One region of the Demequina ureilytica genome, then DNA from elsewhere that is predicted to be linked to it. Evidence: predicted binding sites of a transcription regulator. Region 1 holds the regulator's gene; the other holds the start of a gene.
What was found. The regulator LexA, encoded in region 1, represses DNA repair genes until DNA is damaged. The targets are predictions, from matches to a motif close to TCGAACANNTGTTCGA.
Positions count from the first base shown of each region.

Region 2: the regulator LexA is predicted to act here: its motif matches at 7,703-7,718, upstream of imuA' (DnaE2-dependent mutagenesis accessory factor ImuA').

Region 1 covers NZ_JBLZIE010000002.1:97,269-106,335, forward strand. The annotation lists gene ACNI3K_RS07200 (HelD family protein) at 1-1,580, shown strand, start outside; gene ACNI3K_RS07205 (matrixin family metalloprotease) at 1,621-2,418, opposite strand; gene serA (phosphoglycerate dehydrogenase) at 2,518-3,714, shown strand; gene ACNI3K_RS07215 (DEAD/DEAH box helicase) at 3,804-5,858, shown strand; gene nrdR (transcriptional regulator NrdR) at 5,868-6,326, opposite strand; gene ACNI3K_RS07225 (LysM peptidoglycan-binding domain-containing protein) at 6,415-6,804, opposite strand; gene lexA (transcriptional repressor LexA) at 6,989-7,702, shown strand; gene ACNI3K_RS07235 (hypothetical protein) at 7,760-7,987, opposite strand; gene ACNI3K_RS07240 (ATP-dependent DNA helicase) at 8,093-9,067, opposite strand, start outside.
Region 2 covers NZ_JBLZIE010000003.1:130,394-139,460, reverse strand. The annotation lists gene ACNI3K_RS10075 (GPGG-motif small membrane protein) at 1-30, opposite strand, end outside; gene ligD (non-homologous end-joining DNA ligase) at 141-1,025, opposite strand; gene ACNI3K_RS10065 (GPGG-motif small membrane protein) at 1,208-1,354, opposite strand; tRNA gene ACNI3K_RS10060 (tRNA-Leu) at 1,599-1,687, opposite strand; gene ACNI3K_RS10055 (error-prone DNA polymerase) at 1,800-5,186, opposite strand; gene ACNI3K_RS10050 (DNA polymerase Y family protein) at 5,179-6,858, opposite strand; gene imuA' (DnaE2-dependent mutagenesis accessory factor ImuA') at 6,948-7,667, opposite strand; gene ACNI3K_RS10040 (TrmH family RNA methyltransferase) at 7,771-8,571, opposite strand; gene ACNI3K_RS10035 (SPFH domain-containing protein) at 8,726-9,067, opposite strand, start outside.

The DNA of each region.
Region 1 (9,067 bases):
GCACCGGCAAGACCGCCGTCGCCCTGCACCGTGCCGCCTTCCTCATGTACCACCACCGCGAGCAGCTCGAGAAGCGCGGCGTGCTGATGATCGGGCCCTCGCGTCAGTTCCTGCGCTACATCGATCACGTGCTCCCCTCGCTCGGCGAGACCGGAGCCGTGTCGACCACCCTCGCGGGGCTGGTCCGCGGGGTGCCGATCACGGGCATCGAGCCCGATGCCACCGCCGCGATCAAGGGGCGGACCGAGATGTCGACCGTCATCAGGCAAGCGGTGCGCGAGCGCCAGCGCGTCCCGAAGTCAGACCAAGAGGTCCGCATCGATGGGCGCACCATCGTGATCCGCCGGTCCGACGTCAAGGAGGCCCAGTCGCGCGCCAGGCGCGAGGGCCGCCCCCACAACGATGCCCGCGCCGCGTTCGCGAAGGACATGATCTCGCGCCTGACGACGCAGCTGATGGAGCAGCTCGAGTCCCACCTCGACGCCGATGACAGGCTCGATCTCCAGCGCGACGTGCTGGATTCGAAGGCGGTCCGGGTCGCACTCAACCTGTGCTGGTTGCCCGTCTCCCCCGCCCAGCTGCTGCGCGACCTGTTCTCGAAGCCGCACCTCCTCGACTACGCCGCCCGCGCCTTCGACCAGGACGAGCGAGACCTCCTGCTCCGGCCCGCATCGGCCCCCTTCACGGAGGCCGACATCCCGCTGCTCGACGAGGCGGCCGAGCTGCTGGGTGACCTGCCCGGAGACGCGCCCCGTGCCGCGCGCGCCGAGGCGAGCGAGGAGGAGCTCGATTACGCGCGCTCCGTGCTCGACACGTTCGGCGGAGACGGCATGGTCACGGCGGAGTCCCTCGCGGCGCGGATGAAGGGCGGCGAGGCGCGCATGTCCGTCGCCGAACGGGCCATCAGGGACCGCACCTGGACCTACGGGCACGTGGTCGTCGACGAGGCTCAGGAGCTGTCGCCGATGGCGTGGCGCATGCTGCTGCGGCGTTGCCCCACGCGTTCCTTCACCATTGTGGGAGACGTGGCGCAGGTCGCCTCGGCCGCCGGCACCCGCTGGTGGCCCGAGACGATGGACCCGCTGTTCGGCGAGTCCTGGCAGATGCGCGAGCTCACCATCTCCTACCGGATCCCCGCCGCCGTCGCGGACGCCGCTCAACGCTTCGCGGCCGCCGCGCGACTGCCCGTGAGCGAGCTGCGAGCCGCCCGCGAGCTGGATGATGCGATGGCTACCACACGTGTCGACGACGCCAGCGAGGTGGTCGCCGCTGCGACACGGCTCGCCGCGCAGCACGCGGAGTCGATGGCGGAAGGCGAGGGTGGACTCGTCGCCATGATCGTGCCCGACGCGATGGCGCGCGAGGTCCGCGAGGCCGTGGCGGCGACTCAGGTCGACAGCTCGGTCGAGGTCGAGGTGCACACGGCCCGCCAGACCAAGGGCCTCGAGTTCGACGTGGCCGTGGTCGTCGAGCCCGCCGCGATCGCACCGCGGCCCGGCGACCTGTATGTGGCGCTCACCCGCCCGACGCGCCGCCTCGAGATCGTCCATGCCGAGGAGCTGCCCGCCGGACTGAGCTGAGGCCGGCCTGCGCGCATCGGCCGTCTGGCAGGCCGGAACGCTACTGGCAGGGACCCGATCCGGCGATGGCCAGCCCCGCCCGATCGCCCGGGCCCCAGGTGATCAGCATGCTGTTCTCATCGTTCATGAGCTCGGTCGGGTCCTCGACGTGGGCGAGGCCGATCACGTGCGCGAGCTCGTGCATGATGACGGCCGTCGCGAGCGCGGTTCCGCGGCGCGACTCCATCAGGTCCGCGACATCCTCGGTGTCGAGCACGACGACGCCGGCGGCAAGGAACCGCTGCTCGCCGAACGCGCCGTTGACCGAGCTCGACCCACCCAGGCCGGTGACGGAACCAGCCAGGTCCGGTGTCTGCTCCTCGGTCGACCACCCGACGATGATGGGCGCGAATCCCTCTCCGTAGCGCTCCTGGAACAGCGGGCGGTCGAAACCGGCGACCTCATCCGTCTGGCCGACATACTCGAACGCGAGGCCCGAGTTCCGCGCGACGTCGGCGACGGCATCCTGCACGAGCTGCTCGGCGCCCTCGGGCATCCCCTCAGGGTTGTGCGTCCACTCGAGCATGCGGCAGGGGTCGTAGCGTGTGGGACCTTGCTCGCTCTCCTCGAACATGAAGGCATGGGCTCCGTCGGTGGTGACCGGCAGGCTTGCGGCCCTCCGCTCCGACGGCCCGTCCGGAACCGGGATACGGATCTGCTCGCCGTCGACGACGAGCACGTTGCGCGCCTTGCCAATGTGCTGCCACTGCGCCAGATCGAAACCCGTCGCATACGCGGTGCCCACGATCGCCACGCCGCCTACCAGCCCGATAACCGCTAGGCGACCAAGAGTTCTCATGGCGATAGCCTGCCATGACGAGGGCCGTTCCCACCCTCCGAGAGCCGCGCCGCGGTATGGAGTTGGTAACACCGCCGCGAGTGCGAGATACTTCGGCACGTGCGCGCACTTCTCCTAGAAAACTTGTCTCCCCGAGCCACCGAGATCCTCGAGGCTGCCGACGTGTCCGTCGAGTCCCATGGCGGTGCCATGGACGAGGACGAGCTGATCGACGCCCTCGCGGGCGTCGACATCCTCGGGATCCGTTCCAAGACCCAGCTCACCGAGCGGGTGATCGCGGCGTCACCGTCGCTGTGCGCGGTGGGAGCCTTCTCGATCGGCACCAACCAGATCGACCTCGCTGCGGCCGCACGCAGGGGCATCGCCGCGTTCAACGCGCCGTTCTCCAACACCCGGTCCGTCGTGGAAATGGCCGTCGCCGAGATGATCTCGCTGACCCGCCGCCTGCCGGTGCACAACCGACTGATGCACGAGGGGGTGTGGAACAAGAGCGCCGACGGCGCTCACGAGATCCGCACCCGTACGCTCGGCATCGTCGGCTACGGCAACATCGGCTCTCAGTTGTCCGTGGTGGCCGAGGCGCTGGGCATGAACGTCATCTTCTACGACGCCGCGGAGAAGCTCGCTCTCGGCAACGCGACCCGGATGCCGACCCTCGAGTCGCTCCTGCAGGCAGCGGACGTGGTCACGCTGCACGTGGATGGGCGGGCAGGAAACCAGGGATTCTTCGGCCGTGCGCAGTTCGAGGCGATGAAGCCCGGCGCACTGTTCCTCAACCTCTCGCGCGGATTCATCGTCGACGTGGACGCTCTCAAGGAGGGCCTCGAGTCCGGCGCCATCGGCGGCGCGGCGATCGACGTGTTCCCGGAGGAGCCCAAGAAGAAGGGCGACCCGTTCACCTCTCCCCTTCAGGACATCCCCAACGTCATCCTCACTCCCCACATCGGCGGCTCCACCGAGGAGGCGCAGCGCGACATCGGCATCTTCGTCGCCACACGGCTCCGTGACTACCTCGAGACGGGTTCGACGTCGCTGAGCGTCAACCTTCCCAACCTCCAGCTCGAGCTGCCCCAGGGCGCGCACCGGATCGCCCACCTGCACGAGAACATCCCTGGCGTGCTCGCGGCCGTGAACCGCGAGCTCGCGGAGCACGACGTGAACATCGAGGGACAGCTGCTCGCCACCCGTGGCGAGCTCGGCTACGTCGTCACCGACGTCGCGGCCGGATTGACGGACGATGCGGTCGCTGCGCTGGGCGCCATGCCCGGCACTGTGCGGCTGCGGGTGCTCTCATAGCCGCCGCCGGCGTCCCGTTCCGCAGCCTCGGTCTCCCCGAGGCCCTGGTCTCCGCGCTCGAGAGCGCGGGCCTTGAGACGGCTTTCCCCATTCAGTCGGCCACGATCGCCGATGCGCTGGCCGGGCGAGACGTCCTCGCTCGCGCCCGCACGGGATCGGGCAAGACCTTGGGCTTTGGGCTCCCCGCTATCGCGCAGCTCGCCGAATCTGGCAGGGCCACGCCGCACCGGCCGCGCGCCGTGGTGCTGGTTCCCACCCGCGAGCTCGCCATGCAGGTCAATGACGCGCTCGAGCCTTATGCGCATTCGATGCACGTGTCGCTGCGCTTGGTGGCCGGCGGACTGTCGATGTCCAAGCAGATCCTCGCGATCGAGCGTGGCGTCCACCTCGTGATCGCCACCCCCGGCCGGCTCGCCGACCTGGTGCGACGCGGGCACGCTGACCTGTCCGAGACGCGGATCGTGGTGCTGGACGAGGCCGATCACATGGCGCAGATGGGCTTCATGGACGAGATCGAGGAGATCCTGGAGCGGGTGCCCCATGGTGCTCAGCGACTGTTCTTCTCCGCCACCCTCGACGGCGACGTCGACCGCTTGGTCTCCACCTCGATGACCGACCCCGCGCGACACGACGTCACGGGCGGCGACGACGATGCCTCCGAGATGAGTCACATCGTGCTCCACGTGCCCCCGCACGCGAAGTACCAGCTCGCGACCCGCGTGGCTGCGCGCGACGGTCGCACCATCGTGTTCGTGCGCTCCAAGCTAGGTTGCGACCGCATCGCCGCTCAGATGCGTGATGCGGGAGTGACCGCCGTTGCGCTGCACGGCGACAAGTCTCAAGCCGAGCGCAACCACGCGATCACGGGATTCCGGGCGGGCACCATTCCGGTGCTCGTCGCGACGGACGTCGCCGCGCGGGGTATCCACGTCGACCACGTGGACCTCGTCATGCAGATGGACCCGCCCGCGGACCACAAGGACTACACGCATCGCGCCGGACGCACCGCACGCGCAGGCGAACGGGGCATGGTCGTCACCCTTGCCCTTCCCCACCAGCGGCGCACCGTCGAGGGACTGATGGACAGTGCAGGGGTCGACGCGACCATCACCTCGCTGCGCGGCGACGACGCCGCTTCGCTGACCACGCTCGCTCAGCTCACCGGCGCACAGGAGCCCTCCGGGGTGCCCGTGCCGGAACCGGTGATCAGCGGCGGTAAGCGTGACTCTCGGCCCGAACGCGGCGCGCGCTCAGCACGTCCCTCGCGAGGCGACCGGGGACGGCGCCCCACCCACGGGCGCGCCGCAGACACCGCACCCACGCCCCAGCACGAGAGTGCGAAGGCACGCCACGAGCTGGAGCGGCGCGAGCGTGAACTTCAGGCCCGCGAGCGTGAGCTGGCACTGCGCGAGCAGCGCCTGGGCGACCGCGGCTCTAGCACGCCGGCACAGGCAGCGGCAGAGGCCAGCGAGAAGAGCGGACGCCCGGCTCGCAAGCCCGAGGGATGGGCCAAGCGCTCTCCCAAGAGCAGGGACAGCTGGGCACGCAAGTCAGGCGGGACCTCCGGCAAGCGCAAGCGCGACGAGCGCCTCGAAGAGCCCGGCCGCGCCCGAGACGAGCGATTCACGCGCGGTCGCGGTGAGAGCACCGGGCGTGCCCGCGACGATCGTGCACGAGACGACCGTCCGAGCCGGGGCCGCGACGAGCGGCCCAATCGCACGCGCGACGAGCGCCCCAGCCGGGGCCGCGACGAGCGGCCCAATCGCACGCGCGACGAGCGCCCCAGCCGGGGCCGCGATGAGCGCACTCCCGACCGGGGCGACAAGCAGCCCGACAAGCGTGGTCGTAGCGCTCCCTCGCAGGGGAGGGCCACTGGGCGAGGTGCCGACTCCCGCACGGCTGGGCGCGACGGCGGCGAACGCTCGTCACGCGCTCAGGGACAGCGCTCGGGTGCTGGACCACGCTCCGACGGCGAGCGGTTGGCACCGCGTGCCGAGCGCCGTCGCGCGCTCCAAGACCCCGAGGGAACTCAGCGGCCCGGGCGTCCGGATGCCAAGCCGTCGGCGAAGAAGGCGGGCAAGAAGGGCAAGGGAGCTCCGGCGACTGGCCGCAGCGGCAAGCCCCGACCCAAGAAGAAGCGCTGAGGTACGGCCTCAGGAGTCCGAGGCGTCCTCGGTGCGCAGGCGAGCGATCGCGGCCTCGAAGTCGTCGAGGCTGTTGAAGTCCTGGTAGACGCTCGCGAAGCGCAGGTACGCGATCTCGTCAAGCTCGCGCAGTGGCGGCAGGATCGCGAGACCGATGTCGGTCGCATCGATCTCCGCCTGGCCCGAGGCACGGATCGCCTCTTCGACCTTGTGCGCGAGGTGCGCGAGGTCGTCGTCGCTCACCGGCCGACCTTGGCAGGCCTTGCGCACGCCGCCCACCACCTTGTCGCGGCTGAAGGGCTCGGCCACCCCGCTGCGCTTGAGCACAGTGAGGCTGGCGATCTCAAGCGTCGAGAACCGCTTGCCGCAGTTGGGGCACTCGCGCCGGCGTCGGATCGAGGAACCATCGTCCGAGGTGCGCGAGTCGACGACTCGCGAGTCGGGGTTGCGGCAGAAGGGGCAGTGCATGGCACTACTCTCCCACGGAAGCCACACCCGACCACGACCGCGCGGGTAGGTGCCGCTGCGCCAGCCATCGTGACCTAGCGCGCGAGAGTCAGCTCTCGAGCGCGGGGATGTAAATCTGCTCGCCCGCGCGCAGCGAGGAGTCGCCCATCGCGTTCAGGGTCTGCAGCTCGGCCACGGTGTCGCGGACGTCCTCGCCCGGGCCGGTCATCGTGGTCGCGATCGACCACAGGCTGTCGCCCTGAGCGACCGTGTAGGTGTCGAAGGCCACGTTCCCCGATGCCGTCATTTCGGACACCTCATCGCCGGCGAACGCCCGGGGGGCGAGCAGCGCCACCAGCGCCGCGACGGCTAGCACGAGCACCGCAGCCAGCACTGTCCGGCGCGCGCGGCCCGCAGCGGTGGGAAGAGGGCGGACGCTCACAACCCGCCGCACGCTCACTCCAGTAGTCGCAGGAGCGGAAATCGCATATGCAGTCATGTCATCCTCCATTCGAACACCTGTTCGTCGAACACTTGTTCTATTTGTAGCACCTGGGGTCCTGTCAAGCAAGACACGCTCGAACATATGTTTGATTTCGGCGCCGGGGTGGCCTAGCGTCATAGGTGTCACCTCATCACCGAGGTCTGACAAAGGAGACGGGCCAGGCCCGCGAGGAGGAGTCATGGACGAGCGCACCGGCGAGGGCGGAGCCACCATCCACCAGTTCCCGGGCGGCGCATCGGGCGGACTCACCGACCGGCAGCGGCGGATCCTCGAGACCATCAAGGACTCGGTGGAGTCTCGCGGCTACCCGCCCTCGATGCGGGAGATCGGCGAGTCAGTGGGACTGACCTCCACCTCCTCCGTGAAGCACCAGCTCTCCGCCCTCGAGACCAAGGGGTTCCTGCGCAGGGATCCTCACCGGCCGCGCGCCATCGAGGTGGTGCTGCCCGGCGCCGACGGCACGCCGTCGACCGAGACGGTCGTCACGCCGGTCCCCGCCGCCCCGATCGAGGACGAGCGCATGACGATGGTGCCCCTCGTCGGACGCATCGCCGCCGGTGGCCCCGTGCTCGCGGATCAGGCGGTCGAGGATGTCTTCGCGCTGCCCAAGCAGCTCACCGGCGACGGCGAGCTGTTCATGCTCAACGTGGTGGGCGACTCGATGGTGGACGCGGCGATCTGCGACGGCGACTGGGTCGTCGTGCGCCGTCAGCCCACGGCGGACAATGGCGACATCGTGGCGGCGCTGCTGGACGACGAGGCCACCGTCAAGACCTTCCGACGCAAGGACGGCCAGGTGTGGCTGATGCCGCATAACCCGAGCTACACCCCGATCGACGGCACGCACGCCCGCATCATGGGCAAGGTCGTGTCGGTAATGCGGCGCGTCTAGCGCCGCTGGCCCCACCACGCAGACGGCGGACGGGCCGGTGCCCCCCGCGCATCGGCGCTATTTTTCGCGCCAGCCGTCCTGCCAGTGGAAGCCGCCCTTGATCGCGCGGCGCATCGCGTTCATCGAGTTCGCGATCGTGGTCTGGTAGACCCGCGACTCCTCCGATTCCGCCTCGTCCGCCATGCGGCGCGAGCCTGCCTCGAAGTGAGCGAGGTACTCCGCGAAGCGCTCACGCTCGGCTTCCTGGCCGCGAACGAACTCCTCGGACGGGCTCGTGTCGGTCATCGTGGCTCCACCTCCGGTGAGTGCTGCGGTCATGCCGTCGTTCGATGTTGCAATGGTGCGAACCCAGCGTACGGCCACCCGCGCCTGGGGGCCGCGCACGCCACCCTATTCACCGCGGTCGCGCGCCGCGGCGTCGAGCCGACGCAGCGCCTCCAGCACGGTGCCGCGGTCAGTGGTCCCCCACAGCGCGGGCATCGAGCGTGCGAGGAATCCGCCGTAGCGGGCGGACGCGAGCCTCGAATCCAGCACGGCGACCACTCCGCGGTCTCCCGAGGACCGGATCAGCCGCCCGGCGCCCTGCGCGAGCAGCAGCGCGGCGTGGGTCGCCGCGACCGCCATGAACCCGTTCCCGCCTCGCCGCGCCACGGCCTCCGTGCGCGCCTGCGAGATCGGCTCGTCGGGCCGCGGGAACGGGATACGGTCAATGACCACCAAGGATGCCGTGGGTCCGGGCACGTCGATCCCCTGCCACAGGGACGTCGACCCGAACAGGCACGCGCGTGGATCCTCCCGGAATCGTTCCACCAGCGTGGGCAGCTGGTCGTCGAGCTGGTACATGACCGGGACGTCGAGCCGCTCCCGCATCGCCTCCGCCGCCGCCTGTCCGGCGCGGTGAGACGAGAACAGCCCGAGGGTTCGCCCTCCCGCCGCCTCGATGAGTGCCGCCAGCTCGTCGAGGGCCTCGTCGGAGATGCCGCCCATTCCCGGCTTGGGCAAGTGAGACGCGACGTACAGCATGCCTTGGCGCCCGTAGTCGAACGGGCTGCCCGCATCCATCGAGATCGGGTCGTCGACCCCCAGATGCCGCGCCATGGCGTCGAAGTTGCCGCCGAGCGCGAGCGTCGCCGACGTGAAGACCGAGGCCTTGTCGGCGATGAGCTTCTCCCTGATCAGCCCAGCCACGTCGAGCGGTGCGGCCACGATCCGCACCGCTTGCCTGGACTCGTAGTCGCCTTCTGGAGGAGCGAGCCACACCACGTATCGCCCGTGCTCGCCCAGCAGCTCCTCGCACACATCGAAGACCTCGGTGAGCGCCGCGGTCGCCATCTTGGCGGTCGCCGATGCGCTGTCGCCTGCCCG
Region 2 (9,067 bases), on a different contig from region 1:
TCCGATGATCCAGAGAATGGTGCTCAACATGATGGTCTCCTTTGGTTCATGTCATCAGTGCTTCTGACATAGGGCTCAACAGCGCCGTCTGTCCTGGTTATTCCAGTCTTGTTACTCATTCGTGATCTTCCACGCAACTATCACCTCGCATCGAACAGCTCCGCCAGGGGATCCTCGCCGGCCGATGCGCGCTCGAGGGCGGCACCCATCTCGAGCTGGTCGAGCGAGTCGGTGAGTTCGTCCCAGGTGCGCGGGACGGCGACGGTTGGGCGCAGGCGCCCACGCAACGAGAACGGCGCCACTGTCGTCTTGGAGCCGTTGTTCTGGCTCCAGTCGACCAGCACCTTTCCGACCCTCGAGTCCTTGCGCAGGTTCGCCGTCACGAGGTCGTCGTGGTCGTCCTGCAGACGCACAGCGAGCCGATGCGCCAGATCGTTGGCACCGTCCACGTCGAGAGTGCCGTCCAGCGGGGCGTACAGGTGGATGCCCTTCGACCCGCTCGTCACGGGGACGCTGGACAGGCCTTCCGCGTCAAGGACCTCACGCGCCCACCTCGCCACCGCCACACACGCCGCGAGGTCTGCGCCCTCGCCTGGATCGAGGTCGAGCACCAGGCGGTCCGGAGGCTCGTGGCGACCCCCGGCGCGGAATCGCCACTGCGGGACGTGGAACTCGAGCGCGCCGCGCTGCGCGAACCACACCAGCGACGCGGCGTCGTCGAGGATCGGGTAGCGACTGGTGTGGTCCTGATGACGAATCGCGTAGCTCCGGATCCAGGACGGTGCGTCATCGTCGAGGTTCTTGTGGAAGAACGAGTCGCCGGGCGCTTCGGCCGTGCCCACGCCCTGCATCCAGCGCTTGCGCGTGGCCGCACGATCCCGCGTGTACCGGGTCAGCGCTGGCGCAACGGCCTCGACGTAGTCGATCACCTCACCCTTGCTCGTGCCCGTGGCGGGATACACCACGCGGTCCAGGCTGGTCAGCCGGATGCGATGGCCGTCGATGGTGCGGCTCGTGTCGCTCATCTCCTCATGGTGCGGCGGCTTCGCGGGTGCTGCAACATGTCGGGTGCAAACTTCTCCCGACAGCGCACCGCCGCCCGCGCGACTCCTGCTCGTGTTGAGCGGGACGCGCGGGCGGCGAGTGTCAGCTGAGGAGGTCGGGGACCTCCGCGTCACCATGAGGTGAGGTTGACGCCGTCATGCCGTCAAGTGAAGAGGCTGACGCCTCCAGGTCCGACGAGCAGGGCGACGACGATGAGCACGGCGCCCATGACGAAGTCACGCTGGATCAATCGGACGATACCGATGATTCCGATGATGACTGCGGCGATCCACAGGATGGTGTCCCACATGGCGTGGCCTCCTCTTGTTTCATTCCATTACTGCTTCTGGCGCCATCGACAACCGCGAGTCATCCCTGGACATTCCCCTGTCGTGACCATTCTGTGACAATCTGCGCGGGGTCGGGCGGCGCGGTGGACCTCCACGCGGTGGCTGCGGCAACGGAGAATGTCGGCATGGCGCAGCCCGGCTGCGGCGTCGCGTCTGCGGGAGGGAACGATAAAGGGCCGGGAGCGAAAACGCTCCCGGCCCCGATGGTGTCCGGAAGGGGACTTGAACCCCTACGCCCTAATACGGGCACTAGCACCTCAAGCTAGCGCGTCTGCCATTTCCGCCACCCGGACAGGGTGTCTGAAGTGCCTCATCGGCTCTTCAGCGCGACGGCAATCGTAGCATGGGGCGCACGGCCGGTTGAATCCGCTCGGAGGCGCCTCGCGCCCGTACCAGCGGCCCCGTTTACTGAAAGTCCCTGCTTTTGGCGGGCACCTTCAGGGACAGCGGTGAGATGTGCTCGGCGACCATGTTGGTGGCGCCGTCCGCCCTCTCGATGCGGCCGCGGATCACCAGCGCCGCAGACCGCCGCGCCACCGCCTGGAATCGCCGCCACACGCCCACCGAGCAGACGACGTTGAGGAAGCCGGTCTCGTCCTCGAGCGAGATGAAAGTCACTCCCTTGGCCGTGCCGGGGCGCTGCCGGTGGGTCACGACGCCCGCGACGGTGACGCGCCGCTCCGCCTCGTGACCGAGCACGCCCGCCACGGTGAGCACCCCCTGCTCGGTGAGGCCGTCGCGCACGAACACCGTCGGGTAGCTGTCGGTGGAGACCCCGGAGGCCCACACGTCCGCGACGGCCTCCTCGACCGCGCTCATCCCCGGCAGCATGGGCGCGGCGACGTCGGTCGACAGGTCCGGCAGCGTGTCGGGTCCCTCGCGTGCCAGCGCGCCCGAGGCCCACAGCCCCTCGCGCCGCGTCACGCCCAGCGACTCTAGGGCACCCGCGGTGGCGAGCGCCTCCCACTGAGCGGTGGTGAGCCCCTTCTCGGGAGCCAGCCCCGACTCTCCCTTCACTCCCGAGGGCCGCACCCGTACGCGCCGCGCCATGTCGGTCACGGAGGCGAAGGGTCTGGCCGCGCGCGCATCGACGATCGCCTGCGCGGCATCCTCTCCGAGACCGCGCACGGCCGCGAGCCCCATGCGCACCGCTAGGGTGCGGTCCACGCGAGTCAACACCGACATGTCTGGCCGCGCCTCGTCCGGCGTCTCGAACGGCTCGTCGAGCCGCTCGACCTGAGCGAGGACCTCCGAGCGGCTCACGCAGGGGCGCAGCACCACCTGGCCGTGCCTGCGCGCATCGGCCGTGAGCGACTGCGGGCTGTAGAAGCCCATCGGCTGCGCCGCGAGCAGCCCCGCATAGAAGGCGGCGGGCTTGTGAACCTTGAGCCAGCTCGACGCGTACACGAGGTACGCGAACGAGTACGAATGCGACTCCGGGAAGCCGAAGTCGGCGAACGCCTTGAGCTTGTCAAAGATCTGATCGGCGACGTCCGCCGTGATGCCGCGTTCGTGTGCGCCCACCATGAAGCGTGCACGTATCGCCTCCATGCGCTCCGGTGATCGCTTGGAGCCCATCGCACGTCGCAACTGGTCCGCGAGGGCACCGTCGAAGCCCGCACAGTCCATCGCCATCTGCATCAGTTGCTCCTGGAACAGTGGCACCCCGAGCGTCTTGCCCAGCGACTTCTCCAGCAGCGGGTGCAGGAACGTGACCGGCTCGCGCCCACGCGCGCGGTTGATGTACGGGTGGACCGAACCGCCCTGGATGGGCCCGGGGCGGATCAACGCGACCTCGATCACGATGTCGTAGAAGCGGCGCGGTCGCAGCCGCGGCAGGGTCGCCATCTGCGCACGCGACTCCACCTGGAACACCCCCACCGTGTCCGCCGCACACAGCAGGTCGTACACCTCCGGGTCCTCTTGCGGCAGGGAGTGCAGTCCGATCTCCTGGGATTCAACATCGCGCACGAACCCGAATGCGTACCGCAGCGCCGAGAGCATGCCCAGCCCCAGCAGGTCGAACTTCACGAGCCCCGCATCGGCGCAGTCGTCCTTGTCCCACTGCAGCACCGTGCGACCCGGCATGCGCGCCCACTCCACCGGGCACACGTCGATGACGGGCCGATCGCACAGCACCATGCCGCCCGGGTGGATGCCGAGGTGACGCGGCAGGCGCATGAACCGGTCTGCCAGGTCGAGCACCGGCTCCGGGATGTGGTCGAGGTCGTGCGTGGGCGGCGGCTCGGGCCAGGTGGCGTCCCGCTGCTTGGCGGCCCACTCCTCTTGTTTCTCGGCCGGCACGCGCAGCGAGCCCCACCGGTCGATGCTCTTGGACCACGCGTCTTGCTGACCCACGTCGAAGCCGAGCGCCTTGGCGGCGTCGCGCACGGCCGAACGCGGCCGGTACTGGATGACGTTCGCGACCATCGCGGCGTTGATGCGGCCGAATCGCTGGAACACGTACTGGATCACCTCTTCGCGGCGATCCGACTCGATGTCGACGTCGATGTCGGGCGGACCGTCCCGCTCGGGGGCGAGGAACCTCTCGAACAGCAGCCCGTGAGTGACGGCGTCGACAGCGGTCACGCCGAGCGCGAAGCACACCGCGGAGTTCGCGGCGGATCCCCGCCCCTGGCACAGAATGTCCTGGTCGCGGCAGAAGCTCACGATGTCGTGGACGATCAGAAAGTAACCGGGGAAGTCGAGCGCCTCGATCACGTTGAGCTCGTGCTCAATCTGCTTCCACGCTCCCGGCACGCGCTCGTCGCGGGGAGAGCCGTAGCGGGAATGAGCGCCGCGGAGCACCAACTCGCGCAGCCACGAAGCCTCGGTGTGGCCCTCCGGCACCGGGTACGGGGGCAAGTTGGGCGCCACCAGGTTCAGGTCGAAGGCGCATTCGGCTGCCAGGCGCGCGGCCGTCGTCACGGCCTGGGGATGGCGCCGATGCCGGTGCAGCATTTCGGCCGCGGAACGCAGGTGCCCTCCCGCACCTCCTGGCAACCACCCGTCCATGTCGTCCAGCGAGGACCGTGCCCGCACCGAGGCGAGTGCGGCCGCGAGGTCCGCGTCCCGCGGCCTCGCGTAGTGCGCGTTGGAGGTCGCCACGAGCGGCAGCGAGGCGTCGAAGGCCAGGTCCGCAAGGGCTGCGTTGCGCTCCGAGTCGAACGGGTCACCGGTGTCCGTGAGCTCGACCGCCACGTTGTCGCGGCCAAACAACGCGGTGAGCCGGTCGAGCTCGCGCCGCGCCGCGGAGAACCCCGCGGGAGTGATACCGCCGGACAGTGCGTTCGCCCCCGCGACTCCCATCCCGGACAGTGCGCGCCGCACGGTTCCCTTGCGACAGCCGGTGAGGATCAGGAACTGTCCCGCACCCGTCTCCGCCAGGTCCTCGAGCGTGTAGCGCGCTTGTCCCTTCTCCCCTGTAGCCAGGTGAGCCATGCCGATGGCGTGTGACAGCCGCGAGTAGCCCTCCGGCCCGCGCGCCAAGGCCAACAGGTGGCTGCCGCGCGGGTCGGGAACCCCGGTGGGCGGGTCCAGCACGGGAGGGCCGCCGGGGGTCTCGGGCGCACCCATGTGCAGCTCGGCCCCGAACACGGTGGGCAGGTCGATCGCGCGTGCGGCGTTCGCGAATCTCACGGCGCCGTAGAGCCCGTCATGGTCGGTGATCGCGAGCGCGCTGAGGCCCAGCCGCCCGGCCTCGGCGGCCATCTCCTCGGGGTGGCTCGCTCCGTCCAGGAAGCTGAAGGCGCTGTGGGCGTGCAGCTCGGCGTACTCGACACAGTCAGTCATAGACCGCCTCCAGCACCCACGCGCCGGCGGTGAAGGAGGCCAGCACGGCCTGCCCCGGACTCCCGTCGGGGCGCCGCAGCGCGATCTGCAGGCACGCGCGGCGCGAGGCGTCCTGGGACCACCACCGCTCGACCACGGGCCACGGGCCCGCCCACGCCTCGACCGGCTGTGCGAGCCCCCACGACGGCCCATTCTCTCCACGGCCCACGTGACCGGAGGACGGGTGACGACGGGCCGCGGCCGCGCGCTCGTCCCGCGGGTCCACCTGCAGGCGCACCCACGTGGGGGGCGCGCTCATCGCGAGCCGGCGGTCGATCCGCACCGGCGCTCCCCCGGCGTCCAGCACCTGCAGGGGTTCCGGCACGGGCAGCACGGTCGCGGGCGCAGGGTCGGGGATGCGCCCCGGCCACGGATGCTCGATGCGGCGGGAGGGCGCCGCCTCCTGACCCCACGGCAGCGCGAGCACCCGGTCCCGCGGAGACCTGCCGCCCTGCTCGCGCACGGCGAGCACGGCATCGGCCCCCAGCAGGGACTGCACCCGCTCGAGGGTGCGCTGGGCGCGCGAGTCCGCGCCCGACACGCCTCCCCACAGGTACGCCTGCTCGCTGCCGAGCGGCACCACGTCCTCGGCCGTCAGGCCCAACGACGTCAGCGGGGCGGGCTCGGGCCCTGTCGAGGTGCCCGACAGCCACCCTTCGAGCTGCCACCGCACGCGGTCCGTCATGTGCTGGGAGAACGCGCCCGACCGCGAGCCCACATCGGTGCGCCACACCCGCTCGAGCGTGTCGCCGCGCTCGGTGGTCGCCGAGATGCGCACCTTGCCGCACCTGACTCCCGCCTCGAGCAGTGCAGCGTCGAGCTGCTGGGCCACGTGGCCGGCGACGAGGGCGAGCTGCTCCACGCGCTGCGCCGGTTCCTCGAACGTGTAGGAGACGGCGATGTCCTCCTCGGAGCGGCGCAGCACCGGCGGGCGCACGTCTTCCCCGCGTCCGATGCGGTGGGCCCACATCCCCACCGGCCCGAACCTTGCGAGCACGTCGCCGGCCGGCAGCGACGTGAAGTCGGACAGCGACGTGAGGCCGAGCCGCACCAGCACCCCCACGAGGTCCTCGACTTGTTCGCGCTGACGCCGCTCCATGGCGGCCAGCGGCAGCACTCCCACGGGGGCGTCGGCCAGATAGTCCCGCGACGTGCCGGGCGGCACCAGGGTGGACGTACGCGCGGCCAGGATGGCGGCGAGTAGCCCGTCCGCAGCACCCACGGCGCTCTCGCAGCCCGCGAGCTCGGCCACGGAGTTCACCAACGCCTCCGCGAGCGCTGCCTCGGAGCCGTGAAAGCGGGCGGCGCCGTCGGCCGGAATCATCAGCAGCCCCGGGCGCGAGATCTCCACACCGGACACCACGTCCTCGGCCGCCGCCGCGACGGTCTCGAACACGCGCGAGTCCCTGCCCTCGTCGTGAGGCAGGATCACCAGGTCGGGGCACGCCCGCTGCGCGAGCCGCTTGGCGCTCCCGCGCCTGACCCCAGCCGCCCGCGCCGCCGCCGAGACCGCCATCATGCCGCGCCCGTGCAGCACCGCTGCCGGGACATCGGCGCCGACTCCCGCCTGGGACATCGCGGCGACCACCGGCCAGTCCGGCACCCACAACACCGCCCGACGCACTGTTGCCACCGGACCAGACTGAGCGGACGATGCGGACCCAACCCGCGCATCGGCCCGCGAGGCGCCGTCGCCTGCCGCTCGCCGCGACGCCAGCTCGCTCATGCGACCTCCCCGCTTGTATTGACGCGGTCGACATCCACGCGGGCACCAGGCCGCGCGAACCGCAGCCCGGGGGCGGCGTCGAGGGTGAGCCGCACGCGCCGCACGGCCCCCTGCCGGCGGCCACCGACCGCGACGGTGAGCTCGCGTTCGATGAGCCTGCCGTCGCCCGCGCCCAACCCGTCCCACGAGGAGCGCTCGACCGTCAGCGTCACGTGCGCGCCCGGCCACTCGCCTGCTGCGACGATCAGTCCGCCGCGCTCCTTGGTCCGCGAGGCCAGCCGGCGGCGATCGGCGTCGGACAGCGCGAGCCGCTCGCCGAGCAGCACCACGTCCATGCCGTCCACACACGCCCCGACGGCCTGCGCCGCCTGCGCGCCGGGATGAGGGATCAGGGCGAACCTCTCGAGCGCGATGCCGCGACGGGCGGCCGCCACCACGCCCACCGTGGGCATGCCGATAGCCGCGGTCCACGACCCGGCCGCCGAGGCATCGGCCGCGAGCATGAGCATGAGGGAGGTGGCGCCGGTCACGGAGATCACCTGCCCGCGCCCGAGTCCCTCCGGCAGCAGCGACTCGAGTTCGGGGGCAAGCGGCAGCACCGGCCGATCCTCTGCGGGCCGTCCCGCGCCGATGCGCGTCTCGACGCCCTTGAGCGCCGCACGCGCGCGGCTCAGCCGCTGCTGCTGTGAGGCATCTGGGTCAGTCGGGGTGGACATGGCGCTCCTGCGATCACTGCGAGAAGTCCTCGCGTTCGAACATATGTTCGATTATCGCATTCAACGCCGACATCGGTGCCGCGTCAATCTGAGAGGCCGAGCCTCAGCCCTCAGTGCGCAGCGCCCACAGCGCGACGGCCGATGCGGCAGCCACGTTGAGCGAGTCCACTCCCCCGGCCATGGGGATGGTAATGACCGCATCGGCCGCCTGCAGGGCCGCGCGCGACAGCCCATCACCCTCGGCGCCCATCACGATGGCGACCCGCTCATGCCTGTGGGCCGCGAACTCGTCCAGGCCCACCGCATCGGCCGTGAGTGCCAGCGCCGCAGTCACGAACCCCCATTGCCGCAACTCGTCCAACGCGCCCGGCCAGTGGACGGCCCTGGTCCACGGCACCTGGAAGACGGTGCCCATCGAGACCTTGACGCTGCGGCGATACAGCGGGTCAGCGCACGTGGGCGCCACCACGATCGCATCCGCGCCGATGCCGGCCGCCGAGCGGAAGATTGCGCCCACGTTCGTGTGGTCGACGATCCCCTCGAGCACGACGATGCGGCGGGCGTCGCGGGCGATCTCCTCCAGCGACGGCAGTGTGGGGCGCTCCATCGCGGCCAGGGCGCCGCGGTGCACCTGGTAACCGGTGACGGACTCCATCACCGACTCGGGGGCGACGTGCACGGGAGCGTCGATGCCGGCGGCCTCGAGTGCCTTCGTGATTCCCTCCAGCCAGCGCTCGCTGGTGAGCACGGAACGCGGCCGATGCCCGGCGGCCAGGGCGCGCTCGATCACTTTGGCGCCCTCGGCCATGTACAGACCGAGCTCGGGCTCGATGCGCCGGCGCAGCGCCACGTCGGTCAGTCCCCGGTAGTCGTCGAGACGCGGGTCGGCGGGGTCGGTGATCACGGGTCCATCATCCCCGACACTCGGCCCCCGTCCGGCGCTCAGTGTCGCCTACGGAACAGCAAAGCGTCCTGTCCGGCACACATCGACCATGAGTGCCGGACAGGACGCTCGGACCGCCGCTAGGCGACCATGAGTGCCGGACAGGAAGGTGGGGCTAGTTCTGGCCGCGTTCGGCGTCCGGGTTGAACGGACGGCCCGAGGTGGTGCCGGCCTCGGTGGCGTCGGACGTGGCGTCCGCCACCTCCTGCTTGGCCAGGCGCAGCGCCTCGGCGGGATCTGCGAGCGCGGAGGTGATCTTGGACTTGCGGTCCTTCCCACGCTCGTGGTCGCGCTCGAGAGGCTGCGCAGCCTCCTCGGCGCCGAAGGCCGCCGAGATCGACTTGAGCGCGCCGGTGAACTCGGTGGGCACGAACCACACCTTGTTCGACTCGTTCTTGGCGATCTCGGGAAGCATCTGCAGGTACTGGTACGCCAGCAGTTTCGAGTCGGCGTCGCC